DNA from 3 places in the Paenibacillus sp. NPDC058174 genome. Region 1 is predicted to be linked to each of the others. Evidence: predicted binding sites of a transcription regulator. Region 1 holds the regulator's gene; each other region holds the start of a gene.
The links. Region 1 encodes LexA, which represses DNA repair genes until DNA is damaged. Its sites were predicted from a motif close to CGAACATATGTTCG; they were not measured.
Positions count from the first base shown of each region.

Region 2: the regulator LexA is predicted to act here: its motif matches at 7,370-7,383, upstream of ACFVVF_RS08565 (YhjD family protein).
Region 3: the regulator LexA is predicted to act here: its motif matches at 1,029-1,042, upstream of recA (recombinase RecA).

Region 1 is NZ_JBHVUY010000001.1:964,258-975,094, reverse strand. Features, by position in the region: gene glnA (type I glutamate--ammonia ligase) at 42-1,370, shown strand; gene ACFVVF_RS04370 (hypothetical protein) at 1,440-2,063, opposite strand; gene ACFVVF_RS04365 (hypothetical protein) at 2,246-2,500, opposite strand; gene ACFVVF_RS04360 (WYL domain-containing protein) at 2,622-2,843, shown strand; gene ACFVVF_RS04355 (YhjD family protein) at 2,825-3,190, shown strand; gene lexA (transcriptional repressor LexA) at 3,272-3,892, opposite strand; gene ACFVVF_RS04345 (LysM peptidoglycan-binding domain-containing protein) at 4,053-4,430, shown strand; gene ACFVVF_RS04340 (DUF896 domain-containing protein) at 4,591-4,776, shown strand; gene ACFVVF_RS04335 (hypothetical protein) at 4,906-5,412, shown strand; gene ACFVVF_RS04330 (HAD family hydrolase) at 5,440-6,228, shown strand; gene ACFVVF_RS04325 (1,2-dihydroxy-3-keto-5-methylthiopentene dioxygenase) at 6,296-6,835, opposite strand; gene metH (methionine synthase) at 7,010-10,429, shown strand; gene rnz (ribonuclease Z) at 10,479-10,837, shown strand, end outside.
Region 2 is NZ_JBHVUY010000001.1:1,864,648-1,875,484, forward strand. Features, by position in the region: gene ACFVVF_RS08540 (alpha-mannosidase) at 1-1,476, shown strand, start outside; gene ACFVVF_RS08545 (MerR family transcriptional regulator) at 2,689-3,120, opposite strand; gene ACFVVF_RS08550 (aldo/keto reductase) at 3,273-4,199, shown strand; gene ACFVVF_RS08555 (HD domain-containing phosphohydrolase) at 4,262-5,272, opposite strand; gene ACFVVF_RS08560 (prenyltransferase/squalene oxidase repeat-containing protein) at 5,360-7,237, opposite strand; gene ACFVVF_RS08565 (YhjD family protein) at 7,412-7,903, shown strand; gene ACFVVF_RS08570 (hypothetical protein) at 8,004-8,306, opposite strand; gene ACFVVF_RS08575 (YjfB family protein) at 8,480-8,656, opposite strand; gene ACFVVF_RS08580 (SRPBCC family protein) at 8,734-9,135, opposite strand; partial or broken gene ACFVVF_RS08585 (VOC family protein) at 9,172-9,516, opposite strand; gene ACFVVF_RS08590 (zinc ribbon domain-containing protein YjdM) at 9,779-10,114, opposite strand.
Region 3 is NZ_JBHVUY010000001.1:238,966-249,802, forward strand. Features, by position in the region: gene ACFVVF_RS01060 (competence/damage-inducible protein A) at 1-887, shown strand, start outside; gene recA (recombinase RecA) at 1,112-2,170, shown strand; gene ACFVVF_RS01070 (regulatory protein RecX) at 2,244-2,918, shown strand; gene rny (ribonuclease Y) at 3,101-4,642, shown strand; gene ACFVVF_RS01080 (TIGR00282 family metallophosphoesterase) at 4,735-5,529, shown strand; gene ACFVVF_RS01085 (stage V sporulation protein S) at 5,709-5,969, shown strand; gene ACFVVF_RS01090 (dipeptidase) at 6,078-7,022, shown strand; gene ACFVVF_RS01095 (2-oxoacid:acceptor oxidoreductase subunit alpha) at 7,254-8,987, shown strand; gene ACFVVF_RS01100 (2-oxoacid:ferredoxin oxidoreductase subunit beta) at 8,989-9,855, shown strand; gene pduL (phosphate propanoyltransferase) at 9,940-10,515, shown strand; gene ACFVVF_RS01110 (SDR family oxidoreductase) at 10,633-10,837, opposite strand, start outside.

The sequences.
Region 1 (10,837 bases):
AAGATCAGGGAATGATTAAAGCGATTTAAGGAGATGATCTTGTGAGCTACACGAAAGCTGATATCAAACGCATTGCGGAAGAACAAAACGTTCGTTTTATCCGACTTCAATTTACGGACTTGCTCGGAACGATCAAAAACGTAGAAATTCCTGTCAGCCAGCTGGACAAGGCGCTGGACAACAAAATGATGTTCGATGGATCTTCCATTGAAGGTTACGTTCGGATCGAAGAATCTGACATGTACTTATACCCGGATCTTGATACTTGGGTTGTCTTTCCTTGGGTTTCGCAAGACCGCGTAGCCCGTCTTATCTGCGACATTTACATGCCGGACGGCACTCCGTTTGCAGGCGACCCTCGCGGCATTCTGAAGCGTGCGCTGAGGGAAGCTGAGGAAATGGGCTATACAGCGATGAATGTTGGTCCAGAGCCGGAGTTCTTCCTGTTCAAAACCGACGAGCGCGGCGAGCCAACGACTGAACTCAACGACCAAGGCGGCTACTTCGACCTTGCGCCGATGGATCTTGGCGAGAACTGCCGCCGCGAAATCGTATTGACGCTGGAGGAAATGGGCTTTGAAATCGAAGCTTCTCACCACGAAGTGGCTCCAGGCCAGCACGAGATCGACTTTAAATATGCGGATGCGATTAAAGCAGCCGATCAGATCCAAACGTTCAAGCTCGTTGTCAAAACGATTGCAAGACAACATGGCCTGCATGCAACGTTCATGCCGAAGCCGCTGTTTGGCGTAAACGGCTCTGGCATGCACTGTCACCAATCATTGTTCCAAGGCAATACCAACGTATTTTACGATGAGAGCGACAGACTTGGCCTTAGTGCTACGGCTCGTTACTATATGGCGGGGATTCTGCAGCATGCCCGTGCAATGGCGGCAATTACGAACCCGACAATCAACTCCTACAAGCGTCTGGTGCCTGGCTACGAAGCGCCTTGCTATGTAGCTTGGTCCGCGAGCAACCGCTCGCCGATGATTCGGATTCCGGCTTCCCGCGGCCTCAGCACGCGTGTTGAAGTTCGTAACCCGGACCCTGCAGCCAATCCTTATCTGGCGCTGGCTGTTATGCTGAAAGCCGGTCTGGACGGCATTCAGAACAAAACGCAGCTTCCGGCTCCAATTGACCGCAACATCTATATTATGTCGGAAGAAGAGCGCATCGAATCTGGTGTTCCTAGCTTGCCGGCCGATCTTCGCGAAGCGCTTGACGAGCTGCTCCGCAGCGAAGTCATCTGCGACGCGCTGGGCGACCACGCGCTGGCTCACTTCTACGAGCTGAAAGAAATCGAGTGGGACATGTACAAGACGCAAGTTCACCAATGGGAGCGCGATCAGTATCTGACGCTCTACTAATACAGGAAATCCCCGGAGCTGGAGCTCCGGGGATTTTTTCTGTCCATTAAGGTAACTGGCTCGTTACTTCTATTGTTGCTCCAGAGTATCAGGATACACGATCGTATCGAACACTTCTCCGGATTTCTCGTCCTTCACTTTGATCGTGACTTTTGTTTTGTCGGAGTCTACGCCTTGGAAAATTTGATAGTACATGCCTTGCATCCCAAATCCGAGGGCGGCAAAACCGTCCATACTGCCTTCATAAGCAGCTTTATCGACAATCATCTCATACTCATCCATCGATTTGTTATAGGTTACATCTTTGATAGAAGCGAACGTACCTTCTTCTTTCAGCGTCTTATTCGAGTCCGCTATGCCGTCTTCCATCTCTTTCAGCATTTTTTTATGGTCGGATTTGGACATCGTATACGTAAGGGAGCCATCCTCATTTTTTGTAGCTTCCTTGACGCCATCTTTCTTCGCTTCAGCGATCACTTGGTCTAGGTCAGCATCTTTAAACATGGAGGCAGGCAGCGTAATTTTTACGTTTGTGAGGTTTTTATCAACCTCGACACCTTTCTCTTTGTCCGTTTTCTCTGCATTATTCGTTTGTTTTACAGGCTCGGATGTGTTTTTCCCGTCGCTCGAGCTCGAGCATCCTGTAAGAATAATGGCGGCAGCGAATAGTGCGATTGCAAGTTTTTTCATCATTTCCTCCTAAAATTTGTGTCCCTAGTATTCTACTATAAAACCCACATGTTTCCTATTATTTTCTGAAAATAATCGAATAATGTCCGATAATGGAAAACTAAATCACGTTTAATCGCTGATAATTGTCTGCACTCATAAAGCGGAGCCTGCCAAGATTGTGATCCAGATGTTGGTGTACTAAATCATTTACGCTTGGTATCGTCGGCTTCACAGTTAATCTTCCTGTGATTGAGATTGAGAAGAAACAAAATGCAAATGTGCAGGTGAATGAGCCTGAAAAGGGCTAAAATCGCGATCAAAATGCAAAAGTACATTTGAAATCTCTCTTTTTCACTCAGAAGCGGCTTTTTGGGCTGATCAAACTGCACATTTGCATTTTGAAGCGGAAAATCGACCAAACAGCGGCGCACAACCTGCAGATTTGCATTTTGATCCATAGAGCCCAGCTTGAACCGAGCAGATTCAGCAGCAGATGCTGGAACTTTTTTTATCTTGCATCAAGAACGTATGTTTGGTGTATAATAGGAACAAACGTTCTATGCGAGGCGATGAGATGAGATGGAGAGATATATCGGTAAAGTAGTACAGCTTATTTACTTGGATCGGAAGCGCAATGTAAGCATACGCAACGTTCAGGTCATATCCGTGAAGAACGGCCGAATGAAAGGCTACTGCTTGTCGGCGCAAGCGATTCGCATTTTTAATTTGGATGGCATCGTGGACGTTGAGCTAGCGGGAAGAGGCGGGGGAGGCGGCTTGTTATGGGAGCGCAAAGCATAAATGAAGAAGAATATCGTCTAATCCAGGATTATTGCATTTTGCCGTTTGTCAGGGATGCGGTTATGAATAACTCGAAAGCGATGATGGAGTCCGGCTATTCCATGAAAATGCTGTACGTGAAGAGCAGTGAAATGGTGCTTCGCATAATCGAAGAGGATATTCGCAGCGTTCGTTCGCAAGTGCGGAAGCTGAAGGCAAGCATTGCGGAAGTAAAACGGAATGACGATGGCATATTGTATGAAGTTATTTTGCGGGGATATAAATCGGAGTACGCACTGCTTCGCCATGTTGTCAAAAAAGAAATGGCGAATAAGCTGCAGCGGTATATCGGCAGCCTGTTCCGTTAATGATGTATTGAAAAAAGACTGTCCCTGCTAGCGGATGCCTAATCGCATCTGCTTTAGCGGGGACAGTCTTTTTGGGCCAGCTTAGTGGATATCGCGGAAAAGTCCGATTACTTTACCGAGAATGGTCACGCTGCGGAGGCGAATCGGCTCCATCGTCGAGTTCTCCGGCTGCAAGCGGATATGATCCTTCTCGCGGTAGAAGCGCTTGACGGTCGCTTCGTCTTCCTCAGTCATTGCAACGACGATATCGCCGTTGTTAGCCGACGGCTGCTGGCGGACGATGACGTAGTCGCCGTTATGTATGCCAGCTTCGATCATGCTTTCACCGATTACGTTAAGGATGAAGACGTCGTCATCACCGACGAACTGCGTCGAGATAGGGAAGTATTCTTCAATATTCTCCGTTGCGGTAATAGGTACGCCAGCCGTAACCTTCCCGACGACCGGGATTTGAGCTACGGAAGGGCGGATGATGCCGTCCACATCTTCTTGATCTAAAATTTCAATCGCGCGCGGCTTCGTCGGGTCGCGGCGGATAAGGCCTTTCTTCTCTAAGCGATCCAGATGGCCGTGAACTGTGGAGCTGGATGCTAGACCGACCGCTTCGCCGATTTCACGGACAGAAGGCGGATAGCCTTTCTCCCGGACCTCATTCTTTATAAATTCAAGGATCGACTGTTGACGGTTGGAAATCTTCGACATGAGATCACTCCAAAAAATAGATTTGTAAAAAATTATAGCACAGAACCGGAGTTCGTACAAACATAAGTTCCTAAAAACAAAAGTTCGCATTTTTCTATTGACTGCAAACACCTGTTCGTGTAATCTGAGAACAGAACAAATGTTTGGGGTGCTGATAATCATGATGATGAATATTTCGAATCCTTCTTTTTACAAGACCATACATAAGGACACGCCGGCTAGCCGCGCTGTGTTAGAGACAGTGAAGCAGTCTGCTCGCCGTCATTTACTCAAATGGGTCGTATGCGCAGCATTAATGGCGCTGTTGCTTTCAAGCTTCTTGTTGATGCAGACGAACGCTTCGGGCGGACATACTATACCTGGAGCAGATGAACAATTAATTGTAGTCTCTTCAGGCGATACGATTTGGGGCATCGCTCAGCGGTATACGAAAGACGCAGACGATATCCGGTTCAATGTCTATAAGATTAAGGAACGCAACCAGCTTGCCACTGTAACGATTACGCCGGGACAGAAGCTGATCGTTCCGAAGCTTTAATATAGAAAACAAGCGTTAGAACTGATAGGACAGAGCGGGGCCGATACGGCTTTCGACTGTCCTTTTTTGCTTCTTCCTGTCCTTGCCTTGACAATTGAAGGCGTGAAAAGTCAAAATAGGTAAGAGTGTTTAATTAGACAGCAAGTGGGGTGAGCATATAATGGGTCAATTAATCGATCGAATCAACGAGCTTTCACGTAAAAATAAAACCGTTGGGTTAACGAAGGAAGAGCTCGCCGAGCGCGACGAACTGCGTAAGAAGTATTTAGAAAACTTCCGTAACAATTTCCGGCAGCAGCTGGATAACATTGAAATTGTAGATGAACCGGATGCGAACAAGCAATAATCCAATACGAAGGTTATGCCGGATTTTGGAATTGGAGGGGAACGGCCTGCGCTCGCATGAGCAACGGTCATTTCCGCCGCCGGCTGCGCTGCATATACACACTACATATTTAATAGGAGGAAAACGGAAGTGTCACGATCGTGGGAGCGCAAAGTGCGCAAAAATATGAGTCAGATCAACAAAGCCCGCAAAAAACAAGGTTCATCGGGCATCGTGCTGGGCTCCGAGAAAAAGGACCGCTATACCGGAAGAAGCTTTATTGCACCGATTCTGTTGATTTTGTTTATCGGCATGTACGTCATTCTTGTAAGTTCCGACCCTTCATTTAAGGCGGGAACGATGTTCTATGTGACAGTAGGCTGTTATGTGCTGCTGGCGCTGGTATTCTTCTTCCGCAAGCCTTATCTTACTGTAGGCAAGGATTATGTGCAGACCCGCAAGCTGACAGGGGACAAGCGTCTGAATCCAGCCGCAATTAAAGGCATCAGCGTACAACGCGGTTATGTCGTTATTGAGCAGCATAAAGGCGGGAACTGGGTATTCTCCCGCGTTATGAACCGTTATCCGACAGATGAAATGGGTGCACGGCTTCAAGAGTTTGCTAAAGTGCATAACTTGCCGTTTGAACAAAAATAGATAATGAGTGGGAGAGTTTAGAGAACGATGGCGAAACAAGCAGTTTTATTCGATCTGGATGATACCCTGTTATGGGATGACCGCAGTGTAAAAGAAGCTTTTGAGACAACTTGTCAAGCAGGTGCCGATGCAGCAGGCGTTGATGCCGGTGAGCTGGAGGAGGCCGTCCGCCGCGAGGCTCGTGCTTTGTATGAATCGTACGAGACATTCCCGTTTACGAAAATGATCGGAATTAACCCGTTTGAAGGACTATGGGCGAACTTCCGCGAAGGCGAGCAAGAGGAGTTCCGCAAGCTGGAGCAGCTCGCTCCAACCTACCGCAGAGAGGCTTGGACACGCGGATTGAAATCGCTTGGCGTCGACGATGCTGAGCTGGGCGCAAATCTGGCTGAGCAATTTCCAGCGGAACGTCGTAAACGTCCGATCGTCTATGAAGAGACATTCCGTGTGCTAGATGCGCTGAAAGGCAAATATAAGCTTCTGCTTCTTACGAACGGTTCGCCGGACCTGCAAAGAGAGAAGCTTGCAGGTGTGCCGGAGCTCGTTCCGTACTTCGACCATATTATTATTTCCGGCGAGTTTGGCGAGGGTAAGCCAGCGGCTTCGATTTTCCATCATGCGCTGGAGCGTCTTGGCATTGAAACCGAGCATGGCATTATGGTTGGCGATAAACTGACAACCGATATTTTAGGTGCCAATACGGTAGGGATGACTTCCGTCTGGATCAACCGTCATGGTGCGGTTCGCAATGACGAAATCGTTCCGGCTCATGAAATTTCTCATCTGGAACAGCTGCTGACGCTACTTGAGCAATAGCAGAACATGAAGAAGCCCCCGCACCATCCGAAGATGGGAGCGGGGGCTTCTTTACTGGTTGCATCTATTATTTGCTGAATTGAGGATCCTCGAAAGGATGAGCGATCCAGCCCTCTGTCTCAATGAAGAGACGGACAGCGACGATCTGACGGTTTTCCATCAAAGTGAAGAAGTGAGGAATCGTCTCTGGAACAGAGATGACGTCGCCAGCTTCAAGCTCAACGTCGAAATAGCCTACGTCTTCGGAGCCTTTAATAACGAAGATTCCTTTGCCTGCAGTAATTGCACGGACTTCATCTTCGGTATGGGTATGAACAGACTCGAATTTTTTAAGCAGCTCATCCAGGTTTGGAGTCGCATCGGACAATGCGATCAAATCCCAAGTTTTATATCCGCGGCGGGAAGCAAGATCACGAATTTCTTCATCAAAAGTAGATAGAATTTCGGCTTTTTCTTCATCGGAGAGAATGAATTTATCTTTTAAGTTCGCTGGAAGCTTATCAGCATTCCAATGCTCGTAGAGTACCTCTTGATTTTCTAAAAATTGACGAACATTCTGTTCGCCTGTGATGCGTTCGTCCGTGTTGCGGATTCGAATTTCAGCCATACTCATTCCCTCTTTTCCAATTGAAATTTACTGATATTTTGAATTATAGCGTAAAAGTCGCGGATTGTCGATGGATTACCTTTTCACAATGCGGTGATTCTGTTACACTAATTGTTAATGATTTTTCGGAAAGAAGGGTGCAGAACTTTGTCGAATCCTACGATTCAGGAATTAATGCAGCAGCGTATCCTCATCCTCGACGGTGCGATGGGAACGATGATTCAACAGGCAGATCTACAGGCTGAAGATTTTGGCGGCGAGGAGCTGGACGGCTGTAATGAAATGCTCGTTCTGACTCGTCCTGATGTTATACAGCGCATTCATGAGGAGTATTTGGAAGCGGGCGCGGATATTATCGAGACGAATACGTTCGGAGCGACTAGCGTCGTTCTGGCCGAATACGATATTCCGGAAAAAGCAGTTGAAATCAACATTGCTGCCGCAACGCTGGCCCGCAATGCTGTTGATAAATATTCGACCCCAGAACGTCCTCGCTATGTAGCGGGAGCGCTTGGGCCAACTACCAAAACGTTGTCAGTAACGGGCGGCGTCACGTTCGACGAGCTTGTAGACAGCTACTACGAGCAGACGGTAGCGCTCATTGAGGCTGGTGTTGACCTTATCCTGCTGGAGACGTCACAGGATACGCTGAACGTAAAGGCCGGAAGCATCGGCATACGCAACGCTTATGAGAAGACGGGCAAAGAGCTGCCGCTTATGATCTCGGGTACGATCGAACCGATGGGAACGACACTGGCAGGCCAAAGCATTGAGTCCTTCTACATTTCACTGGAGCACTTGAAGCCAGTTTCCATGGGTCTAAACTGTGCGACCGGCCCAGAGTTTATGCGTGACCACATTCGTTCCTTGAGTGAGATTGCGGATACAGCGATCAGCTGTTATCCGAATGCCGGCTTGCCGGATGAAAACGGCCATTACCATGAATCTCCCGAATCGCTTGCGGTGAAAATGTCAGCATTCGCCGAGCAGGGCTGGCTGAACATCGCTGGCGGCTGCTGCGGTACGACGCCTGAGCATATTCGCGTCATGGCAGAGACAATGGCGAAGTATAAGCCGCGGACGCAGTATGGCGTTCATGCGCCTGCCGTGTCGGGTATCGACACCGTTTATATCGAACCGGAGAACCGTCCAATTATGATCGGTGAACGGACGAACATATCGGGCTCGCGTAAATTCAAACGTCTCATCAAAGAAGGCAAGTTCGATGAAGCGTCGGAAGTTGCCAGAGCGCAAGTGAAAGGCGGCGCCCATGTCATCGATATTAACCTTCAAGACACGGATATTGATGAAGCCTATGCCGTGCATCAATTCATTCCTGAGGTTGTTAAGAAAATCAAAGTGCCGTTAATGCTGGATTCCACTTATGATCATATTATCGAGCTGGGCTTGAAATATTCGCAAGGCAAAGCGATTATTAACTCCATTAACCTTGAGGACGGCGAGACGAAGTTCGAGAAAATTTTGCCTCTCATCCATCAATACGGAGCAGCCGTCGTCATGATTCTGATCGATGAGCGCGGGCAGGCTGTATCGCGTGAGGCCAAGATGGAAGTAGCAGAGCGTTCGTATAACTTGCTGGTTGATAAATACGGGATGAATCCCGACGATATTATTTTTGATCCGAACATGTTCCCCGTTGGCTCCGGCGACCCGCAATACATCGGTTCGGCTGTAGAGACGATCGAAGGCATTCGGATGATTAAAGAGAAGTTTCCGCGCGCGAAGACGATTCTTGGCTTGAGCAACATTTCATTCGGTTTGCCGGATGCGGGCCGCGAAGTGCTCAACTCCGTCTATTTGTACCACTGTACGAAGGCCGGATTGGACTATGCAATTGTCAATACGGAGAAGCTGGAGCGCTATGCTTCCATACCAGAAGAAGAGCGCAAGCTGGCGGAAGAACTGATCTACAACACGAATGACGATACATTAGCCGCTTTTGTTGCCGCTTTCCGGGAGAAGAAGGTTGTTAAGAAGGAGAAGATCTCCAACCTGACGCTGGAGGAACGGCTTGGCTCCTATGTAATCGAAGGCACGAAAGAGGGACTTATTCCCGATCTGGAGCTGGCGCTGCAGAAATATTCGGCTATGGACGTCATTAACGGCCCGCTTATGCGCGGAATGGAAGAGGTCGGCCGGCTGTTCAACAACAACGAGCTTATCGTAGCGGAGGTGCTACAAAGCGCCGAGGTCATGAAAGCTTCGGTAGCTTATCTCGAGAACTTTATGGAGAAGGACGAGACCGCAGTCAAAGGCAAAGTTATTCTAGCAACCGTAAAAGGCGATGTGCATGATATCGGCAAAAACCTTGTTGAGATCATTTTGTCCAATAATGGCTACAAAATTATAAACCTCGGCATAAAAGTGCCGCCAGAGAAGCTGATTGAAGCGTACCGCAACGAGAAGGCAGACGTTATCGGTTTGTCGGGTTTGCTTGTTAAATCTGCGCAGCAAATGGTTATTACAGCGCAGGATATGCGGGATGCGGGCATCGATGCGCCTATCCTTGTAGGCGGAGCGGCTTTGACCCGCAAGTTCACCAAGACGAGAATCGGCCCGGAATACGAGGGTCTCGTTCTCTATGCCAAGGATGCGATGGACGGGCTCGATATCGCCAACAAGCTGATGGACAAAGAGCATCGTGCGCGTATGGAGCAAGAGATGGCAGAATATAAAGCATCCGGCGGAGAAGAAGTGGAAGAGAAGAAGAAGCTTCCGGAGCTCTCCAGAGCTGTTCGTTCGAAAATTTCGACGGATGCGCCGGTCTACATCCCGCCGGATCTGGAGCGCCATGTGCTTCGCAACGTACCAATTCCGCATATTATTCCTTACGTCAACATGCAGATGCTGCTAGGCCATCATCTGGGTCTCAAGGGCAACGTCGAGAACCTGCTGAAGGAAGGCAATGAGAAGGCGGTACAGCTGAAAGAAACGGTGGACGGCATCCTGCATGAAGGAACGGTTGATGGCATTATTCAGGCCCATGGCATGTACCGGTTTTTCCCGGCACAGTCTTCCGGCAATGATATTATCATCTACGATCCGCAGGATCACACGAAGGAGATCAAGCGCTTTACGTTCCCGCGTCAGCAGGTTGATCCGTTCCTCTGCCTCTCCGACTACTTGAAGTCGGTTGAGAGCGGTGTGATGGACTATGTCGGGTTCCTTGTCGTTACTGCCGGCTACGGCATCCGTGAACTGGCGCAGGAGTGGAAGGAAAAAGGCGACTATCTCCGTTCCCACGCCCTGCAATCGGTAGCGCTGGAAGTTGCAGAAGGCATGGCCGAGCGTGTCCATCATATGATGCGCGATGTATGGGGTTACCCTGATCCGCCAACAATGACTATGAAGCAGCGCCATGGCGCCCGCTATCAAGGCATTCGCGTATCGTTCGGCTATCCGGCTTGCCCGAACTTGGAGGATCAAGAGCCTTTGTTCGACTTGATGAAGCCGGAGGATATCGGCGTAGAGCTTACGGAAGGGTTCATGATGGAGCCGGAGGCATCGGTATCCGCCATGGTATTTGCCCATCCAGAGGCGCAATACTTCAATGTAGAAAAGGTTGAAAGATAACAGCCAACGAAACAGCCTGCGACTCGAGCCATAGTGAGGGGTAAACGAGATGGATATTTGGTTTCTGGGTACTGGAGCCGGTAGGCCGATGAAGGAACGGAACGTTACTTCAATCGCGCTGAGGCTTCCTGAGCCTGACTGCGCGCTATGGTTGTTCGATGCAGGGGAAGCGACGCAGCATCAATTCATGCGCACGCCGTTAAAGCTGAATAAGCTGGAAGCATTGTTCGTCACGCATCTGCACGGCGATCATACCTTTGGCATTCCGGGTCTGCTCAGCACGCGTTCTTATGTCGGGGGCAACGGTCCGATGAAGGTTTTTGGGCCGCCTGGCGTTCGGGAGCTCGTGGATACGTCGTTACGGCTCAGCGGTACGCGGCTGGACTATGAGATTGCTTATACGGAAAT
Region 2 (10,837 bases), 900 kb from region 1:
GGCCGTATTGATAAAGAGCGTCTGGCTTCGCTTTACGAGCTGCTGCTCATTAACCAGTTCCATGATATTTTGCCGGGCACCTCGATTCCCGAGGTCCATGACCGTGCCATTGCAGAGGTTGGCCAAGTCATTCTGGATGCGGAAAAAGCGACTGCTGGGCTGCTTGCGGGAGCAGGATCGGGAGCGGCTGACGAGAATGCCGTAACGGTGTGGAATACGCTGAGCTGGGACCGCAAAGGCACGGTTGCTATTGCCGGCTTGTCTCAGAATCAGACTCTGGCGGACGAGTCGCTTCTCTCGCAGCGGATCACCGATGTATTCGGCAGCCACAAGCTGCTCGTAGGAGAGACAGTGATACCGGCTATCGGGTCGCGTGTCTTTGCACTGAAAAATGCAGGGGCGGACGCGGTGGATGCGCCTTCTCCGTTCCGCTATGACGAGACAGCAGGCACGCTGGATACGCCGCATGCTCGGGTTCGTTTTGACGAATTCGGCTATATCGATTCCTTCGTTCATAAAGCTAGCAGGCGCGAGCTTCGCGGCAGCGGCCATCCGCTCAACGCTTTCCTGATGGGCGAAGACCTGCCGGGCGCTTGGGACAACTGGGATATCGACCGTGATATTTTCAGCAAGCTGCAGCTGCAAACCCGTCTCGTCGCCCGTGAAGTCGCCGCAGACGGCCCGCTTCAGTTCCGCCTGCGCAGCGAATACCAGATCGGAAGGCAATCATCCATTACGCAGCATATGGTGTTCCACTCGGATTCGGCTCAAGTCGACTTCGAGACGGTTATCGTATGGCGCGAGAAGCACCAGCTGCTCAAGGTCGGCTTCGACGTCAATTTGCTCGCTCAGCAGGCCCGCCACGAGGTGCAGTTCGGCCATGTCGAGCGTCCAACCCACACGAATACGCCGTATGATCAGGCGATGTTCGAAGTATGCGCGCATAAGTGGACGGATCTGTCGGAAAACCGCTTTGGCGCAGCACTGCTGAACGACTGCAAATACGGCGTATCCGTAATGGGTTCTGATATCCGCCTGACGCTCCACAAGGGCGGCGCTCACCCTGACCCGCGCGGCGATGCCGGCATTCACGAAGTGACTTACTCCCTGCTGCCGCATGAAGGCGGCTTTGCAGCAGAAACCGTCATTCGCCCGGCCTACGAGCTGAATGTGCCTGCGCTTTCGGTTCGCGGAAGAGCTGCTGCGCAGGAGCAATCCTTCCTCGCGATTGACGCTCCAAACGTTATTGTCGAAGCGGTGAAGCCGGCTGAGGACGATGACGCCTATGTCATCCGCCTCTATGAAGCGGAACGTTCGGCGGTGAAAGGCGCTCTTCTAACGTTCGATAAGGCGCCAAAACGCGTTGTTATCGCCAACATGCTGGAAGAGGCGCAGGAAGAGCTGGCCTTGAAAGGAAACTCAGTATCGCTTGATTTCCGGCCGTTTGAGATTAAGACGGTGAAGGTTTACGTTTAATCGGTGCGGTTGCGGTGAAGAGACGCTGGGCGATGTGAACGTGACTGGCGTGGGCTGTCGAGAGAGATTTCTCGGCAGCTTTTTACATGCGCGTACAACGTACCCGAGGTCGCTGCGTGTTGCATGGCGTCCAGTGTGCGTAACGCACCACACCGGGGTCGCTGCGCGTTTTGGTTCGTACTGCCGTTCTTGATTCCATTCTCGCATCGCTTACACGATGACTAATGGATAGAACCTGCGAAAAGTCAGCCCGAACTCAAAACACTCCGCTCACCCTATTCGGCCGGCACAAATCTTCTTGAAGCTATGGACAACGAAGCGGATTCGCTTTTTAGCGAAGACCGATTCGCTAATTGTGGTCAAAACGTGTGATTTCAGGCCGTCCTCTCGCATTAGCGAAGAGATTTTCGCTGTTGGTGAAGCTGCGTTCTCGAAAAACGAAGTTTAGTTCGCTATAGCTGAATCACCTTCAATTAGCTGTAATATAGCGAAGTTTGATTCGTTCTATAGCGAAGCAGATTCGCTATTGGCCGCGGCTAGCTAATCAAAATGCAAAACTGCAGGTTGTGAGCCATTTTTTCGATGTTTTCCCGCTTCAAAATGCAAATGTGCAGGTTGGTTGGCCCAAAACAGTCCGATTTCGCAGAAACGAGCGATTTCAAATGTACTTTTACATTTTGATGGCCATTTTGGCCCTTTTAGCGTTTATCAGCATGCACTTTTGCATTTTGTTCACCATCCAGCGGGGGGGCAACTAATTAGAGAAAGTTTAGTTTACCACCTTTGCTACAGAGGCGACTAGTTAGAGAAGGTCTGGTTTACCGCCCATGCTACAAAGGCGTCTAGCTAGAGAGTATTTAGTTTACCGACGGTGCTGCAGAGGCAACTAGTTAGTGGGTGTTTGGTTAGCAGCCTGATGTGACGGGAATGACAAATTAGGAGAGGTAATTATCCGCTTGAGTTACTGGGGTCGCTGGATTGATTAACTGTTATCTGATGCTCGTGGAAAGTTTGTAGAGGTTTAATCGATTGCCGTCGAGCATTATGGGAGAGGCCAGTTTGGATGTGGTAGGGTTCATCGGCATCTACAAGGACAGTTCACCAGCTAGAGGAGGTTTAAGAAGCTAGCTAACCATTCTCCTCTTTCGCCTATTATATTCATTTAGCGAAAGAGAAGAATACGGTGGTCTGCCAACGCCACTAAAAAAGGAGTCAATTCAACGAGCTATTGCCTTCAGAATTCCCCGCCCCAAGCTCAGTCTTACGCTGCTCGCGAACGGCGAATTTCTCTCTGTACATCTGCGGTAAATGCTCGATTTTATAATTGATCGTCTCCAGATTGCGCTGTGTGTCGCGAAGCTGCTGCTCAACATTTTGCCGATGCTTGATGAGGATTTCCAGCCCTTTCTCGACGACGGCGTCATGATCGGTACAGTAGTTGATAAACGTACGGAGCTCTTTGATCGGCATGCCGGAATTTTTGAGACAACAGATCAGGTCGATCCAGTCAACATCCTGCTCATGGAAAACCCTTGTCCCGTTCTCCCGGTCTATGAAGGGCAGAAGCCCCTCTTTATCGTAGTAACGTATCGTGTAAATCGATAAGTTTGTTTTTTTGGCCACTTGCGAAATGGTGTAATTCATCTCTTTCCCTCCAGCTTCGCTTGGTAATAAAAGGTCGTTTTGAGGTTACGCTAACGATAAGTTTGATTAAATTCAAATTCGAGATTGACCTAGAGTTAACTCTATCGTATATCTTGAAAAAGTAAAGCCGATTGAAGGGAGATTATATAAAAATGAAATACATCGATATTGCCAATACCGACTTGAAGGTGTCCAATCTTATTCTGGGCCTCATGCGCATTAAGCAGCTTTCGTTGACCGAAGCGGAGAAGCTGATCCGCACAGCTATGGATGAGGAAATCAACTTTTTTGACCACGCTGATATTTACGGTCCTTCGTACGGAGAATGCGAATCTTATTTTGCAGAAGCCATTCAAATGAATGCAAGCATTCGTGAGAAAATGATTCTGCAAAGCAAATGCGGCATCCGCAAAGGTTACTTCGACTTCTCCAAAGCGCATATTTTGGAATCGACGGACGGCATTCTGAAGCGGCTGAACACCGAATACCTCGACATTTTGCTGCTGCACCGCCCGGATGCTCTCGTTGAGCCGGAAGAAGTGGCTGAAGCGTTCGAAGAGCTTCACAAGAGCGGCAAGGTACGCTACTTCGGCGTATCCAATCAAAATCCGGCGCAAATCGAGCTGCTGCAAAAATATGTGAAGCAAAAGCTCGTCGTTAACCAGCTCCAATTCAGCATCGCGCATACGCCATTGGTTGACGCCGGCATCGCCGTTAATATGAATATCGACCAATCGGTTAATCGCGACGGCAGCATTTTGGACTACAGCCGTTTGAATGAAATAACTGTACAAGCATGGTCGCCGTTCCAAAAAGGCTTCTTCAACGGCCCGTTCCTCGGTGATCTGGAAAACTATCCGGAGCTTAACGAAGTGATCAACAGCATCGCAGCCAAATATGACGTAACCAACACGGCTATTGCCGTTGCCTGGATTACGCGCCACCCTGCGAACATTCAAGTGGTGCTTGGCACAACAAACGTTCAACGTTTAATAGACTCCTGCAAAGGCTCGGACATTCCGCTGACCCGGCAAGAATGGTACCAAATCTACACAGCAGCGGGCAACATGCTTCCTTAATACAACATGCCAAAAAGCACCGGCCCCATGGGCTCGGTGCTTTTTATGTGGAAGCCGCCTGCTCACTGAGCAGCTAAATGCGGAATAAGCTGTCCGTCATCTGCCAGCGACAGAAACGAATCAACAACGCTTGGATCAAACTGCCTGCCGCGCTGTTCGCGCAAGTAGTCTAGCGTCGAATCAAGACTCCACTTCTCCTTATAGGCACGCTTCGTTGATAATGCGTCGAATACGTCGACAACGCTGACGATCCTTGCTTCCAGCGGAATAGACTCACCCTTCAAGCCATGCGGATAACCGGTGCCGTCCCATCTTTCATGATGGTATAAAATAATGTTTTTCGCCGTTTGAAGCTCACTTTCAAACAACTCATCATCCAGCTCAGCGAATATTTTATCGACGATATCAACGCCAATAATGGGATGCATTTCAATGATCGTTCTTTCATAATCGGCTAAGGACCCCGGCTTATACAATATGCCTTCGGGAATGCCGGATTTGCCGATATCATGCAAAATGCTGGCATTGGCAATGCGTGCCAGCTCTACCTTCGGCAAGGCCAGTTCCAGCCTCTCGTTATGTCTTTCCACTAGCAGCTCAGTCAAATTCTGCACCCGCGACAGATGCGCTTCCGTTCCCGGATCGCGAATTTCGCAGGAAATAGCCAGCACCTTCAGCAAAGAACCCTGCATCCGGCTGGCACGATCTTCGTCCAAATAAAGACCTTGCTTCAGCTTCTCCAGCTCGCGGAATACTCCTACATAATAGAGCTCGCCTTCAATGTCGAATGGGGTAATTGTAATAAAGGAGTGCCACAGCTCCTTATCCCGTTTCTGGTTCGTAAATACACCGGACCACGGCCGTCCGGCCTGAATTTGTCTCTTCATGCCATCGTAGACAGATTGGGACGTATAGGGCGTACGCAGAATACCGGCACGCTTCCCAATGATCTCTTCTTCCTGATAGCCTGTAATCTTCTCGTATGCACCGTTTACGCGCAGTATCGTATGCTTGACATCTGTGATGATGACGGCATCCGCCAATTGCAAAAACAAGTTTAGTTGTTGAGTCATGACAATCTCTCTTTCTTGTCTCTGTCCGTTAAAAGGAAATATAAGGTCGGTTCCATCTTACCATATCGATCCAGCTATCGTACATGATTACGAACCGTATTTTTTCACTATTGCTGACAAAGTGAGCAGCGGCCAAATATAGTTATAGCTTGGGTAGTGCGTGTAGACGCTCCCCGGCAGCATTGCCCCGGTCGGATAATAATAGGTCCAGTCCCTCCGCTCCAGCGTACGAAGCAGCGCTTCGGCTCCTTTTTCAATCTCCGGTGTAAGCTTATCATTGGCGGCAATAAGCGCGTCCAGCGCCCATGCGGTTTGTGAAGGCGTGCTGGCGTTTAACGGCACGTACCTTTTCACCTTGTCGCTCAAGCAGGACTCTCCCCAGCCTCCATCCTCATTTTGAATGCTCAGCAGCCAGTTCGCGGCTTTTTTAATAGCAGGATGATCGCTTGCCATGCCTGCATCGGACATGCCTTGCAACGCCGCCCCGGTACCGTTGATATAACAAATCCCCCAACGCCCGTACCAGCTTCCCTCCTTCGTCTGCTGAGACAAAATCCACTGCACCGTGTCGTCAATCCAGCGATGGCCGATCGTCATGACCAAATCCTTGCCAAGAAAACTGAGAACCCTGCTAGTCAAATCTACGGTAGAAGGATCAGTAGCAACGTCAGTTGAGCCTTCGAACTGGAAAAGGCTGGCCGGCATCCATTTCCCCTTCCGCTCGAAAGCGGGCCAGCCCGCATCGTCATTACGCATCGCCAGCACCCAATTCAGGCCTCTTTGCCAACTGGCTGTACCATTCGGGAAGCTGTAGCTCTCCCGGTACGGAAGCAGCGCCCTGAGCGCGGCGACGCTGTCATCTACATCAGGATAAAGCGTGTTGATGTCGGAAAATCCCCAGCCCCCAGGCTCGGTATGAGGGTTTCGGATCGCCCAATCGCCTTTGCGGGTCTGCTGTCTGGCAGCCAAATAATAAGCCGCGTTCTGAAGCGCCGTTGATTCGATTGCGACACCCGCCTCCTGCAAAGCATGGCTAAGTAGTGCCGTGTCCCACACTTCCGACGTCGCGATCTGAATATGTGCACGATCCATACATTGCAGCGAACGGATGCCTTGCAGCAGCCGGCTGATCAAAGGATCGTCCGCGGTGTACCCTAATGCTAGCAGCGAGAATATCATCAGAACGGTTGAAGTCTCGTACGTGAGCAGCGTATCATTGGGCTCCAGCCGCTCCAGCATATAAGCTTCGGCTTGCTCCATCGCAGCCGCGGAGCCAATGGAAGCCAGCGTACTGGCCAGCGGAAGCGCCGAGAACAGCTCATGCAGATTCGAAATCCAGGTTCGATCGTTCTTGAACGTCTTAGGGCCGTCCAGAAACAGATCCGATAAATCAGGCATATTCGCATTTCTCACATAAAATTGCTTGTTCGACATGATCAGTGTCGGAATCAAATGCGCGCGGGCATGGCCCGAAAGCGAAAACAAATCAAAACCGACGCCAAGCTCAGAGAAAAATACGGTCAGCGGAATCCGCAGCTGGCGCGGCCATTCCGCTTGGCCGGTTGCGGCAAAAATAACTTGCGTCAGCAGGCTGCGCGCCTCAGACAATCCACCCTTAGATCGAATGAACTGTTTGGCCAGCAAAATACGCGGATCGCTCGGCCGATAATATCCAGCGCATAAAAGCGCATAGCAGGATTCGGCTGTCGTCTCTAAATTGCCCTCCGGCTCATCCGGATACAGCTTCCATGCTCCATTCTGGTATTGGGATGAAGCAATTCGCACTGCCAAGGCGTGAATGAAGCCCGGGTCTCTTATCCCCAGTGCGGTCATTAGTATAATCAAATAATTGTCGGTCATGACGCCGGAATCAAAGCAAAACCGCCAAGCGCCGTCAGCCGACTGACGGTGCAGCAATTCATTCGTCAGCAGCTTGATCCTCTCCCGCAAATTGCCCATATCCATAAACGCGTTCATCCTTTGCAGCTTTAGTTTTCTTATGTATATGCGGCAATACGGGCAGACATTATGATCGGCTGCTCCGTAACATTCCTTTTCCAGAGAATCTTAAGAACTCATTTTTTTGTTTTTGACTAAAGAACGTATGTTCGCATATAATGAAAGAGAGGTGACTTACGAATGACAGTGAATAGTAAGCAACTAATGGATAACGGATATTCGGATTGCTTGAGGCCGAATGCTTCAACAGTTCACGAGCCTGCATTGCATACGGAATACGAAATCGCCGCTTCAAACGGCTGGCCTCCAGCGCCGCCTGCGGCTGCGCGTGACGAGCTTCAATTGATGCATGATTCGGTATTATTGCCAATGGCCTATCGCATCGTGGAGAAAAATTTAACCGATATTGAGAGCCGCGCAAGATCACTTCGCCCATTGTTTGTCAAAGCAACTAGAATCGTGCTGACACAAATGCGCACAGATTTGGCGGCAACCCATCAAGCACTTGATCACGCGGGTATTGTCGTGCATGAGGAGGAGCATACGGAGGGTATCGTCTTGTTCCGTTATACCTGCCGCGGCAATGACGGTGGATTTGCGGTCACTCGTGAATATGCGAGAAAAAGCATCGGCAGCCTAATCTCGAAATATATTAACGGTATTTTCCGTTAGCATTCGCATAAGGAATAAGAGTAAATGAGTGAAGTTTATTCGGTCATTTGGGGCTTGCGGCAAATAAAATGGACGTCCCAGGAGGACGTCCAACCTTTGTCTAACTCACGTAAATCAGTACAATCAATGGGAGAATCCATAGCAGCGGTACAAGATTCACCCATACCGCTGTTTTAAATCTCCGTTTGTGGTAAAGCAGCCAACTGGCCGCTATCGTTCCTATCAGAGCCAGCGGATAGATCCAGACGTAAATAAAAAAGGCAATCGTTGCCGCGTCACCCAATGACCCCGGAGAATCGAACAGCATGAACGAGGTAAACGCAACCAGAATCCAAGCCAGCAAAGACAAGGCATAGGCCATCTGGAAGAGAAGAAGAAATAAGTTCACTTTAGCATTTTTCACGTGAAGGTTGCACCTCTCTGAACGGGTGAGTGAATGGATAGCACTGATAATTATTATCATACCATCCTTTCCCTACTTTATTACTATACTTTTTTTGAAAAAATAAAAAGAAAACTGTATGCTGTGGTCGCATACAGTTTTCTTTCCAGTAGTTAAGCTAAGTTTTGGGATGGCTATACCCGGATGTCCAGGTTTTGGCCTACGTTCGGATTAAGGCTTGCATTCATTAACTGAACGATGCCCTGACCCTGCTGCTCGGCTTGCTTATTGGCCATGCTCAGCACTTTAATGCCAACAGCTTGTGATAGTGCAGATTGATTCAACGATACCGATAAAGCGGCTATATCCATTGCAATCCCTCCTCCTTACCTTATATCGGCTGATTGCCTGTTAATTTTCACCCTGAGTTAGACAAAGCAGACTCTATTTAAAGCTGCCTACCTGCGCGCTCGGCGATGATAGTCAGCACGTTCTCCCAGTGCTGCTTCATTTGTTCCCGTCTTGCCGCATGATCCAACTGCTCCTGATGAAAGCTGATCGTCGTTTTATCCGGCTTGTCAGACAAGAGCCGGATCTGCAAAGTCGACGGACGATCCCAATCCTTGGGCTGCCAAGTCAGTCTGAGCTGATGCAGCGGCTTGACGACTTTTAACTGTCCTGTTACACCTTCATCGGATTTGAACGTTTCGCCCACTGTCAGCTCCAGCTTCGGCAGTTGCCCAATCCATAAGCTCAAGCCCTCCGTTGAGGTTATAAATGCCCATGCCTGCTCTCTGGAAACGGGCAGCGTTCTGCGGATACCTACTTGAAAGCCAGCAGCCGCAGTCAATCCGACGGGTTTACTGTCGCTTTTGCTTAAGTTGATGTGGGCTAGTATATTAACAAGTTTGCCGAACGGATCACGAACGTAAAACCTTCTAACTCCCCAATCTTCATCTGTCGGCCCATATTCTATTGGAAAGCCGGCTTCCCTCATACGCTCAAGGGCAACATCAACATCGTCTACTTCTATGGATAGATCAGGCACCGGAGTGCCGTTTCCGCCTTGCGAAGCAATGCTAATTTGTACATTTGACTTCTCATCTGAACCATAAGTAGTTATCCAGCCATGGTCCATCATCCGTTCAAGGCCAAGCGCCGTCCCATAAAACAGTTGCGCTGCTTCCAGCTTATCTGCCGCGATATTAGCAACAATTCGTTTTACTTTCATTCAGGCATCTCTCCAATCAATAAGTATATAAGGTGCCCGTTCGTTGGGGCTCCGACAAATAGCTAGGGTAACAGAAAACCTCGTCCACAGATTGTATGAAAAAAGGTTTGAGTTTCCAGAGATCATACCCATTATTTTCGACAGACTATCGGTGTTCCCTTTTTCCGAAATTTATTACTGTATCTAAACAAGGACGCCCTCCTGCATATCGGAAATTCCGATGCACAGAAGGACGTCCATTCATAAATATTTGTTTCCTATATTACGCCTTTTTGACAAATTCGGACTTGAGCTTCATTTCGCCAAAGCCGTCGATTTTACAATCGATATTGTGATCGCCGTCAACGAGACGGATGTTCTTCACCTTGGTTCCGATCTTCAGAACGGATGAACTGCCTTTCACTTTCAAATCTTTTATTACGGTTACAGAATCACCGTCGTTCAACAGATTCCCGTTCGCATCCTTTACCAGCTTAACGTCTTCTGTCGTATCCTCAGCAAGATCCCACTCATGGGCGCATTCGGGACAAACGAATAAATTTCCGTCCTCGTACGTATATTCGGAGTTGCATTTGGGGCAGTTGGGCAAAGCAGCCATCATTCATTTCCTCCAGATCCATATAGTCGCTATCCATACTGTCATAGTTTTCCGCTGCTGACAACCCTATTAGATGGATGAACACTAGAAGAGCAGCTAGGTTAGAGTCTGGCAAGATTTGAATATTTGGTTCGTTTGAATGGCTATAGGATGCATTTTGCAGCGATGGATGAGCGATTTACGATGTCGCCACCTCCGAAAGTCCAGTTGGAGCAGAAGCCGTGTACCCTCTGGAACTTGCTAACTAACTAAGCTTTGTTCGTCGTTCTTGATTTTCCGTTGGACTCTGCTCGAGCGAACCTGTTTCGCTAATTAACGAAGCTGCATTCGTTGGAAATGGCCGAATTCGGCCATTCTTAACGGAGCTGAGCAAATAGCGAGCCTATCTTCGCTACTGGTGAACCTAGGTTCTCGAGTTGCGAAGATAGGTTCGCTGCACAGTTCCACGACCCTCCGTCCGCTCCAATTAGCGAATTTCGCTTCGCTCTTTTGCGAAGCTGCTTCGCTGGAGGGCTGGTGCACTCGCTTTATATACTAGGTTTGTCGTTGGACTCTGCTCAAGCGAACCTGCTTCGCTAATTAACGAAGCTGCATTCGTTGGAAATGGCCGAATTCGGCCATTCTTAACGGAGCTGAGCAAATAGCGAACCTATCTTCGCTACTGGTGAACCTAGGTTCTCGAGTTGCGAAGATTGGTTCGCTGCACAGTTCCACGCGCCTCCG
Region 3 (10,837 bases), 730 kb from region 1:
CCGACCCTTTATTTAATGAAGCCGGACTAGCGGTCGGCAATGGATTGAGTGCCGACGGCACCCATTATTTGCTGCTGCCGGGGCCTCCCCGGGAGATGAAACCGATGATGGAGGGAGCCGGACGCGAGTGGATTCGGCAAGCTCTGGGCGAGAGCCAGCCGCTCTATTCGCGGGTGCTCCGATTTGCCGGTATTGGTGAATCCAATCTGGAGGCGAAGCTTCTGGATCTGATTGACGGACAGAGCGACCCGACACTGGCCCCTTATGCGAAAGAAGGAGAGGTCGCCATCCGGGTGTCGACCAAGGCCGCAACGGAGCAGGAGGCTCTTCGTAAAATCGACGCAACCGTTCAGGCGGTCAAGGATCGTGTAGGCGAGCATTTGTACGCGCAGGAGGATATTCCGCTGGAGGAGGCTGTCGTGAGGCTCCTGAGGGCAACCAAACGCACGATGGCGAGCGCAGAGAGCTGCAGCGGAGGTTTGTTTGCCGAGCTTGTGACAAATGTGCCGGGCAGCAGCGGAGAATTTGCCGGCGGGGTTGTGACATATACGAACGTGATGAAGCATCAATTGCTGGGCATACCGATGACGCAGCTCGAAGGCGATGGAGCGCCGGGGGCCATTAGCGAATCAACGGCGGCGCTGATGGCGGAGCGTATTCGCGAAATTGCCGACAGCGACTTCGGGATTTCACTTACCGGAGTGGCGGGTCCGGCAGAGTCGGAAGGAAAGCCCGTCGGGCTCGTCTATTTCGCCATAGCAGAGCGAGGCAAGCAGACGGATGTCCATACGACGCATCTCAGCGGCAGCCGTTCGATCATTCGGGTAAGGGCGGTTAAGGCAGCGCTCTATCGTCTGTGGCAAGCCTTGTCACAGAATGAATCTTAGCATTATCCAAAAAAGGATTGTTTTCATTCCGGATATTGTCTATAATTGTCAATATGACGGAAGAACCGTGGCGAAGATTACTTTGCTGCGGTTCTTTTTTTGCTTATATAGAGCGGGAGGGAGGCGTCGGACAAAAAAAGACGAATGTATGTTCGAAAAAAGACTTGGCAACGAGGAAAAAACAAGGTATCATTACATTATAAATGAAGAAGGATGTGAGTAGCTTGTCGGATCGTCGCGCTGCTTTGGAAATGGCTTTACGTCAAATTGAGAAACAATTTGGTAAAGGCTCCATCATGAAATTAGGGGAATCCACCCATATGCAAGTAGAGATCGTGCCTAGCGGTTCGCTTGCTTTAGATATCGCTCTTGGCATCGGCGGATTGCCAAGAGGCCGTGTAATTGAAGTTTATGGACCGGAGTCTTCCGGTAAGACGACGGTAGCGCTGCACGCTATTGCTGAAGTGCAACGCGTTGGCGGACAAGCTGCCTTTATCGATGCTGAGCACGCGCTTGATCCCTTGTATGCGAGCAAGCTGGGCGTCAACATTGACGACCTGCTCCTCTCGCAGCCGGATACGGGCGAGCAGGCGCTTGAAATCGCAGAAGCGCTCGTACGAAGCGGTGCGGTTGACATTATCGTTATTGACTCCGTTGCGGCACTTGTTCCGAAAGCGGAGATTGAAGGCGACATGGGCGATTCGCACGTAGGTCTGCAAGCGCGTCTGATGTCGCAAGCGCTGCGTAAGCTGTCCGGTGCAATTAGCAAATCGAAGACGATTGCGATCTTTATCAACCAATTGCGTGAGAAAGTCGGCGTTATGTTCGGCAACCCGGAGACGACGCCAGGCGGACGCGCATTGAAGTTCTATTCCAGCGTACGTCTTGATGTACGCCGGATTGAGACGATTAAACAAGGCAATGATATGGTCGGCAACCGCACCCGTATTAAAGTCGTGAAGAACAAAGTAGCGCCTCCGTTTAAGCAAGCAGAGATCGATATTATGTACGGCGAAGGCATTTCCAGAGAAGGCAGCCTTGTCGATATCGGTACGGAAATGGATATCGTACAGAAGAGCGGCGCATGGTTCTCCTATAACGGAGAGCGTCTCGGCCAAGGCCGGGAGAATGCGAAGCAGTTCTTGAAGGATCATACAGAAATTGCTGCCGTTATCGAGAAGCAAATTCGCGAAGCGAGCAATTTATCGGCTACGGCACAGCCAGTTGAAACGTTATCGCAAGACGATGATGATGATTTTGATGAATCCGAACTGGATGATTAATACGAAATAGCAGTAACCTACGCCGTCCTTCAGGGGACGGCGATGCTGTTTTTGAGACAAAGCGAGGGATTTGATGATCGAGATTCAAGCGGTGAAGCAGGATCGCAAGAATCGCAGCCGCTATCACATACATGGGGAGGGCGAGGAGCCCCTTCTAACCGTTCATAAAGATATACTGATCCGGCATCAGTTGCTGAAGGGTCATACCTTCACAGAAGATGAGCTGGCGGCAATCCGGGATGAAGACAGCCGATACAGCGCCTACATAACGGCGGTTGCTTATTTGGGTGCCAAACCGCGAACGAGCAAGCAGATCGAACAATATTTGCAGCGCAAGGAGTTCGAGCCTGAGCATATTTCTTCGGTTGTCGAACGTTTAGAATCCGAGCATATTGTGGATGATGAAGAGTATGCGCGGCAATTTGCTGCGCAGCGTATCAAGTATGCCAGCAAAGGCCGCCGCTGGATCAAGCAGGAACTGCAGCAGCGGGGCGTGTCGAAGCAGGCGGCAGCCGATGCTGCTGATGCCATTGACAAGGAAACGGAACGGGAAGCGGCAGTGAAAGCGGCAGGAAAGAAATGGCGCTCGCTGAAGGGCGACCCGATAGACCGAAAGCGCAAGCTGGTGGGATTTTTGCTGCGAAGAGGTTTTCCCGGAGATATCGTTAAGGATGCGGTAAAATCGGTCATGGAACAGGCGGAGGCAGAAGCGGACGACGAGGAAGATGGGCTTTTGCTTGACAATTGATTTTATCAAAAGATAAAATGAACATGTATTCCTTCTATTTCAGATCAATTTTCCTTCCAAAAGTTGATTTGAAGCGATAATTTTCGTCAAATTGTTAGAAGATCAATCGGTATGAAAACCGGCTAAAACTTAATATCATCCCAAGCTTTTGCCTTGGTGAATGCAACGAGGAGGTGAACAAGATGGACCCTATCTGGATCGTGTTGATCTGTCTCGTTGTTGGCGTTATTTTCTTTGGGATTGGTTATTTTATTCGAAAGTCGATTGCCGAAGCCAAAATTTCCAGCGCTGAGCAAGCTGCTGTCGTCATTGTAGAGAATGCAAAGAAAGAAGCGGAAGCCCAGAAAAAGGAAACGGTACTGGAAGCAAAAGACGAAATCCACAAACTCCGTACGGAAGCTGAGAGAGACATTCGCGAGCGTCGCAATGAAACGCAGCGTCAAGAAAGACGTTTGCTCCAAAAAGAGGAGTCGCTGGATAAAAAATTAGAAGCGCTAGAACGCAAAGAAGAGCTAGTTGCCAACAAAGAGAAACGGATCGATGAGACACAAGACCAAATTGATTCCATCTATAAGCAGCAGCTTAGCGAGCTTGAACGCATTTCGAGCTTGACGATGGAAGATGCGAAATCGATCATTTTATCTAATGTAGAGCAGGAAGTACGTCAGGAAACAGCTCAGATGATCAAAGAGATTGAGCAGCAGGCGAAGGAAGAAGCAGACAAGAAAGCGCGCAACATTATTTCTCTCGCTATCCAACGCTGTGCGGCTGACCATGTGGCTGAAACGACGGTATCGGTCGTTTCGTTACCGAACGAAGAGATGAAGGGCCGCATTATTGGTCGCGAAGGACGGAATATCCGCGCGTTGGAAACTTTGACCGGTATCGATCTCATTATCGACGATACACCGGAAGCGGTCATTCTGTCTGGTTTTGACCCTATTAGACGGGAAATTGCCCGTACTTCTCTTGAGAAGCTTGTTGCAGATGGACGAATTCATCCTGCACGCATTGAGGAAATGGTTGAAAAATCCCGTAAAGAAGTGGATGAACGTATTCGCGAATACGGGGAGCAAGCTACGTTCGAGGTTGGCGTTCATGGTCTGCATCCGGACTTGATCAAAATTTTGGGCCGTTTGAAATATCGGACAAGTTATGGTCAGAACGTGCTGAAGCATTCCATGGAAGTTGCTTATTTGACCGGATTGATGGCTGCCGAGCTGGGCGAGGATATTACGCTCGCGAAGCGTGCAGGTTTGCTGCATGATATCGGCAAAGCGCTTGATCACGAGGTTGAAGGCTCCCATGTGGAGATCGGCGTAGAACTAGCGAAGAAATACAAAGAGCATCCCGTTGTTATCAACAGTATTGCGTCCCACCACGGCGACGTGGAGGCGACATCGGTTATCGCGATGCTGGTTGGCGCCGCCGATGCATTGTCGGCAGCTCGCCCAGGAGCACGTCGCGAGACGCTCGAGACGTATATCAAGCGGCTTGAAAAGCTGGAAGACATTTCGGAGTCGTTTGAAGGCGTTGAAAAGTCGTACGCCATCCAAGCTGGACGTGAAGTCCGCGTAATGGTGCAACCGGAGAAAATTGATGATACGGAAGCGTTCCGTCTGGCACGCGACATTACGAAGAAGATCGAAAGCGAGCTTGATTATCCGGGACATATTAAAGTTACGGTTATTCGGGAGACACGCGCGGTCGAATATGCGAAATAAAGCAACAATTAAATATGGCTTTGCGGAAAAGTGGCTGCCTGTCAGCCACTTTTCCCGTCTATGCGGGTAACAGAAAGTGAGTGACGCAAGCAATGAACGTATTATTTATCGGAGATATTGTAGGAAGTGTCGGACGGGCTGCCCTTAAGCGGGTACTGCCGGCGTTAAAGAGCAAATACAATCCGCATATTATTATCGTAAACGGCGAGAACGCCGCTGCCGGCCGAGGCATTACGGCTTCCATTGCGAGAGAGTTTTTCGAGTGGGGCGTGCATGGCATTACGATGGGCAACCATACCTGGGACAATAAAGATATTTTTGAATGGATAGATGATGAACCAAGAATCGTTCGCCCGGCCAACTTTCCGGAAGGAACACCGGGACAAGGCGCGGCTTTGATTAAAGCTAACGGCAAGAAGCTGGCGATCATCAATTTGCAAGGCCGGACGTTTTTGCCGCCAATTGATTGTCCGTTCCGCAAAGCCGACGAATTGATTGAGCAAGCGAAGGAAGAGACGAATCATATTCTCGTTGATTTCCATGCCGAAGCAACCTCTGAGAAAATCGCGATGGGCTGGCATTTGGACGGCAAAGCTTCGATCGTTGTCGGTACGCATACCCATGTACAGACGAATGATGACCGTATTTTGCCGCAAGGAACCGCATACTTAACGGACGTTGGCATGACAGGCCCGCGCGACGGCGTGCTCGGTATGGAACGCAATGCGGTGCTTCATAAATTTATGACCCAGCTGCCGACACGTTTCGTTGTTGACGAAGGACATTGGCATTTGCACGGTGTATCCGTACAGCTCGATGATGCGACAGGAAAAGCGGTCAAGCTGCAAAAAATTCGTCTTACAGAAGATGAATGGCTTCTTATGTAGCTTTTCGCAAGCTAATAATGCTTCCAAGAAAACGTCAAACCGATTCTTTGAAACTATGAATCGTCATACAATTCAGAACAGTCGGTAAAGTCGCGCAATAAAAGCAGGAATTATTTAACCTCTCTCGAATACTATTTAATAGTGGAATCCATCCATCATTCCCGAGGAGGTCCTTTTTCATGGAAGTATTAAAAGTTTCAGCAAAGTCCAATCCAAATTCCGTAGCAGGTGCGCTGGCCGGAGTTTTGCGTGAACGCGGCGCCGCTGAATTACAAGCTATCGGGGCTGGTGCATTGAACCAGGCGATAAAGGCAGTTGCGATCGCTCGAGGTTTTGTTGCGCCCAGCGGGGTGGATTTGATTTGTGTGCCGGCATTTACAGATATTGTGATCGATGGCGAAGACCGAACGGCGATAAAGCTCATCGTTGAACCAAGGTAGCATTCTTTGAACCGGCTGCTTCGGGCATTCCGCTTGAATTGTTGAACCTGTTTACGTTGTAGACAGGTTTTTTGCTTTGTCGAGAAGCAATACTTATAGGTGAGGTGAATGAATATGCCAATTGCTGATTTTCACTGTGATGTACTCTCCAAGCTGTTAGTACAGCCTGAGCTTACTTTTCTCTATAATGAGGGGGGCAAGCTGGACGTATCCTATGAGCGTCTGAAGCAAGCGGGAACTGTGCTGCAAACGTTTGCGATCTACATACCGGAGCATCTGAACGGCTCCATCGTACCGATTCTGGAGAGCATCGACTTGTTTAATGAAAAAGTGATGACATGCCCGGACATGCAGTTCATTCGAACAAAATCGGACTTGCAGCATTGCCTGTCTGCCGGCAAGATCGGCGCGATGCTGTCACTGGAAGGGGTTGACGGCCTGCAGGGCAATCTGTCACTGCTGAGAGTGCTGTTCGAGCTCGGCGTACGTGCGGCGGGAATAACCTGGAATAACGCGAACTGGGCGGCGGACGGCGTGATGGAGCCCCGCGGGGGCGGCTTAACTGCTAAAGGGAGAGAGCTTGTGAAGGAATGCGACCGTCTGGGCATCATCGTAGACGTGTCCCATTTGTCGGAGCGTGCGTTCTGGGATACGGCAGATCTGGCGAGCAGGACGATTATCGCCTCGCATTCCAACAGTAAGTCCGTTATGAACCATCCCCGGAATTTGACGGATGATCAGATTAAAGCAATCATCGCGCTGCAAGGCAGAGTAGGGATAACCTTTGTTCCATATTTCGTTGCAGGCGGGGAAAAAGTGACGATAGATGATGTGCTGCGCCACGTCGAGCATGTATGCGAGCTTGGGGGCGAGCATCATCTGATGTTCGGCTCGGATTTTGACGGCATCGATCATTATGTGGAAGGCTTGACGCATCCCGGTCAGGTGGAAGACCTTCGTGATGCGCTGCTGAAAAGATATACGGAACGGCAAACGGAAGCTTTTTTTGCAGGCAATGCATTGACCTTTCTGGCAGAGCATTTACCGGATTAATCCGGCAAATGCTCTGATCTTCTTCTGTTATGATACTAATCGAAAATCATTATCGTTTATTAAGCGTTTACATCTTGCAATTTGTTAATCTCCCCTTTACACTTGTTGTGAATGTTTATTAAGATGCTAGAAGCAGGTATAAGCTCTACCTCATAATTATGCTTATATTTCAACCCATAATCATTCATTCATGTATACGGCGTAGGCCATCAAAAAGAGGAGATGGGCATTTTGATCAGTCAATTGTCTTGGAAGATCGGGGGCCAACAGGGCGAAGGTGTAGAAAGCACCGACCGGATCTTTTCCACGGCTCTGAACCGTCTAGGCTATTATTTATACGGATATCGTCATTTTTCATCCCGTATTAAAGGCGGACATACGAACAATAAAATTCGCATCAGTACGAAACCGATTCGGGCGATTTCCGATGATTTGGACATATTGGTCGCATTTGACCAAGAGAGCATCGATTTGAATGCAAAGGAACTGCGCGCTGGCGGCGTTGTAGTGGCAGATGCCAAATTCAACCCGGTTATACCTGAAGGGGTCGATGCCAGGTTATTTGCAGTGCCGATTACGAAGATCGCCGAGGAGCTCGGAACCTCGCTAATGAAAAATATGGTCGCTTCAGGCGCTTCCTGGGCTTTGCTCGGACTGCCGCTGGAAGTATTCAATAAAGCGGTTGAAGAGGAGTTTGGCCGTAAAGGTCCGGCTGTCGTAGAGAAAAATATCGAGGCCGTTAAGCACGGCGCTGAATTTGTATTAGAGCAAGCAGGCGGCCCGCTGGACGCCTTTAAGCTGGATGAAGCCGACGGGGAGCAGAAGCTGTTCATGATCGGCAATGAAGCGATTGGACTCGGCTGCGTAGCTGCAGGCTGCCGCTTAATGTCCGCTTACCCGATTACGCCGGCATCGGAAATTATGGAATATTTAATTAAAAAGCTGCCTAAATTCGGCGGCACTGTCGTTCAAACTGAGGATGAGATTGCGGCGGTAACGATGGCAATCGGCGCGAATTACGCGGGCGTACGTACGATGACCGCCTCCGCGGGTCCTGGCCTGTCGCTCATGATGGAGGCTATCGGTCTTGCAGGGATGACAGAAACGCCGCTCGTTATCGTTAATACGCAGCGTGGCGGCCCTTCGACCGGCCTGCCGACCAAGCAGGAGCAATCCGACTTGAACGCAATGGTATACGGCACGCATGGTGAAATTCCGAAAATCGTAATCGCTCCGGCATCCATTGAAGACTGCTTCTACGATATGATTGAAGCCTTCAACCTAGCAGAGCAGTACCAGGTGCCTGTAATCGTCATGACCGATCTTCAATTGTCGCTGGGCAAGCAGTCTTGCGATGTGCTGGATCTGAACAAAATTCAGATCAACCGCGGCAAGCTCGTAACGGAAGCGCCAGAGCTGGCTCAGCACGAGCTGTTCAAGCGCTATGAGTTTACGGAGGATGGCGTCTCGCAGCGCGTGCTTCCGGGCGTTAAGAACGGCATACACCATGTGACCGGTGTTGAGCATGACGAGACGGGCAGACCTTCCGAGAGTGCCATTAACCGTCAGCGGATGATGGATAAACGTCTGAACAAGCTGAACAACCTGCAAGTGCGTGAAGCGATTCGCGTCGACGCGCCTCACGCCGAGCCGGAGCTGCTTATTATCGGCATGGGCTCTACAGGCGGCACGATTGATCAAGCGAGAGCATGGCTGGGGGAAGACGGTGTTACAACGAATCATATTACGGTTCGTCAGATTCATCCGTTCCCGACAGAGCAGCTATTTCCTTATTTGCAAGCGGCGAAAAAGGTGGTCGTCCTGGAAAACAACGCGACGGCACAGCTTGCAGGTCAAATTAAAATGAATGTTGGCTTTGCAGATAAAATCAACAGCCAGCTTAAATATGACGGCAACCCGTTTTTGCCTTCTGAAGTATATCAAGCTTGCAAGGAGCTGGTCTAAGATGGCAACTTTTAAAGAGTTCCGCAACAATGTCAAACCGAACTGGTGCCCGGGCTGCGGCGATTTCTCGATTCAAGCGGCTATTCAGCGCGCTGCTGCAAACGTGGGGCTGGAGCCGGAACAGCTTGCTGTTATTTCCGGTATCGGGTGCTCCGGGCGTATTTCAGGCTATATTAACGCTTACGGGCTGCACGGCATTCACGGCCGCGCGCTCCCAATTGCACAAGGGGTTAAGCTGGCTAACCGCGAGCTGACTGTTATTGCCTCAGGCGGCGACGGCGACGGCTTCGCTATCGGGATGGGTCATACCGTTCATGCGATCCGCCGCAACCTCAATATTACGTATATCGTCATGGACAACCAAATTTACGGACTGACGAAGGGTCAAACCTCGCCGCGCAGCGCCGAGGGCTTCAAGACCAAGTCGACGCCGGAGGGCTCGATTGAATCGACGCTATCGCCGCTTGAGATCGCCATGTCGGCAGGGGCGACTTTCGTTGCGCAATCCTTCTCCAGCGACCTGAAGCAGCTGACCAGCCTGATCGAAGAGGGAATTAAGCATGAAGGCTTCTCCCTGATCAACGTGTTCAGCCCTTGCGTCACCTTCAATAAGATCAACACCTATGACTGGTTTAAGGAGCATATCGTCAACCTGGAGCAGTTCCCGGATTACGATCCTTCCAATCGTATGGCAGCGATGAATAAAATTATGGAAACAGAAGGCATGCTGACCGGACTTATCTATCAAAACAAAGAACGCAAATCCTATGAGGATATGATTACCGGCTTCCAGCAGGAGTCGCTGTCCAAACAGGATCTGACGCTTTCCGAAGCGGATTTCAATAAACTTGTAGCCGAATTCAAGTAAATGTTATGATAAGCATGCGGCAAAAACCTGCCGCATGCTTATTTCTTCCAATTACATAACTAACCAGAGAGGATGTTGACAGAAATGGAACAGAAATTGGTGCCGATTGGCGTGTCGGCTAGACATATTCATTTATCGCAGGAGCATGTTGAAATTTTATTCGGAGAAGGCTATACGTTAACGGAGATGAAGCCGTTGTCCCAGCCAGGCCAATATGCAGCTAACGAGACGGTAGAGGTGATCGGGACGAAGGGTACTTTTCCTAAAGTGCGCATCTTGGGCCCTGCCCGCAGTAATACACAGCTGGAAGTATCCCGTACGGATGCGTTCTCGATCGGCGTGAACCCGCCGCTTCGCGAATCCGGCAATATCGCTGGTTCTGCCGGCGTAACATTGAGAGGACCTAAAGGCGAAGTGACAATTGCGGAAGGCGTAATCGTTGCCGCTCGTCACATTCATTTCCATACAAGCGATGCAGAGCGCTGGGGCATTCAAGACAAGCAGCTGCTTCGCGTACGCTATGGCGGAGAGCGCGGTGTCGTATTCGAGCAGGTAATCGCGCGGGTGTCGCCTGATTTTGCACTTGACATGCATATCGATACGGATGAAGCGAATGCAGCGGGAGTTGCGAACGGCTCAACCGGAGAGATTATTGACTAGATAGCTGGCAATCGACTGAAAATCAGAAAAGACGGTACCAGGATCGCCATCCTAGTACCGTCTTTTCACTTTTTTACGTTAGGGACTCTCTTAGCTGTACACCGAACAGCGGCTATATTACTTGGAGTATATTTCTTTAAGACCTTCCTTCAACGATAATGGTTTTCTTCCCAGAATCGATTCGAGATCGTTGGTTAATAGCGTATAACGCCCCTCTCTCATGTCTGTGACGTAACCTGAAAGTGCAGAGATTGCATATTCGGGCACACCAGCGCTTCGCAGTGTTTCCTCAAAAGATTTCAAATCAGCATTAATATAGTTT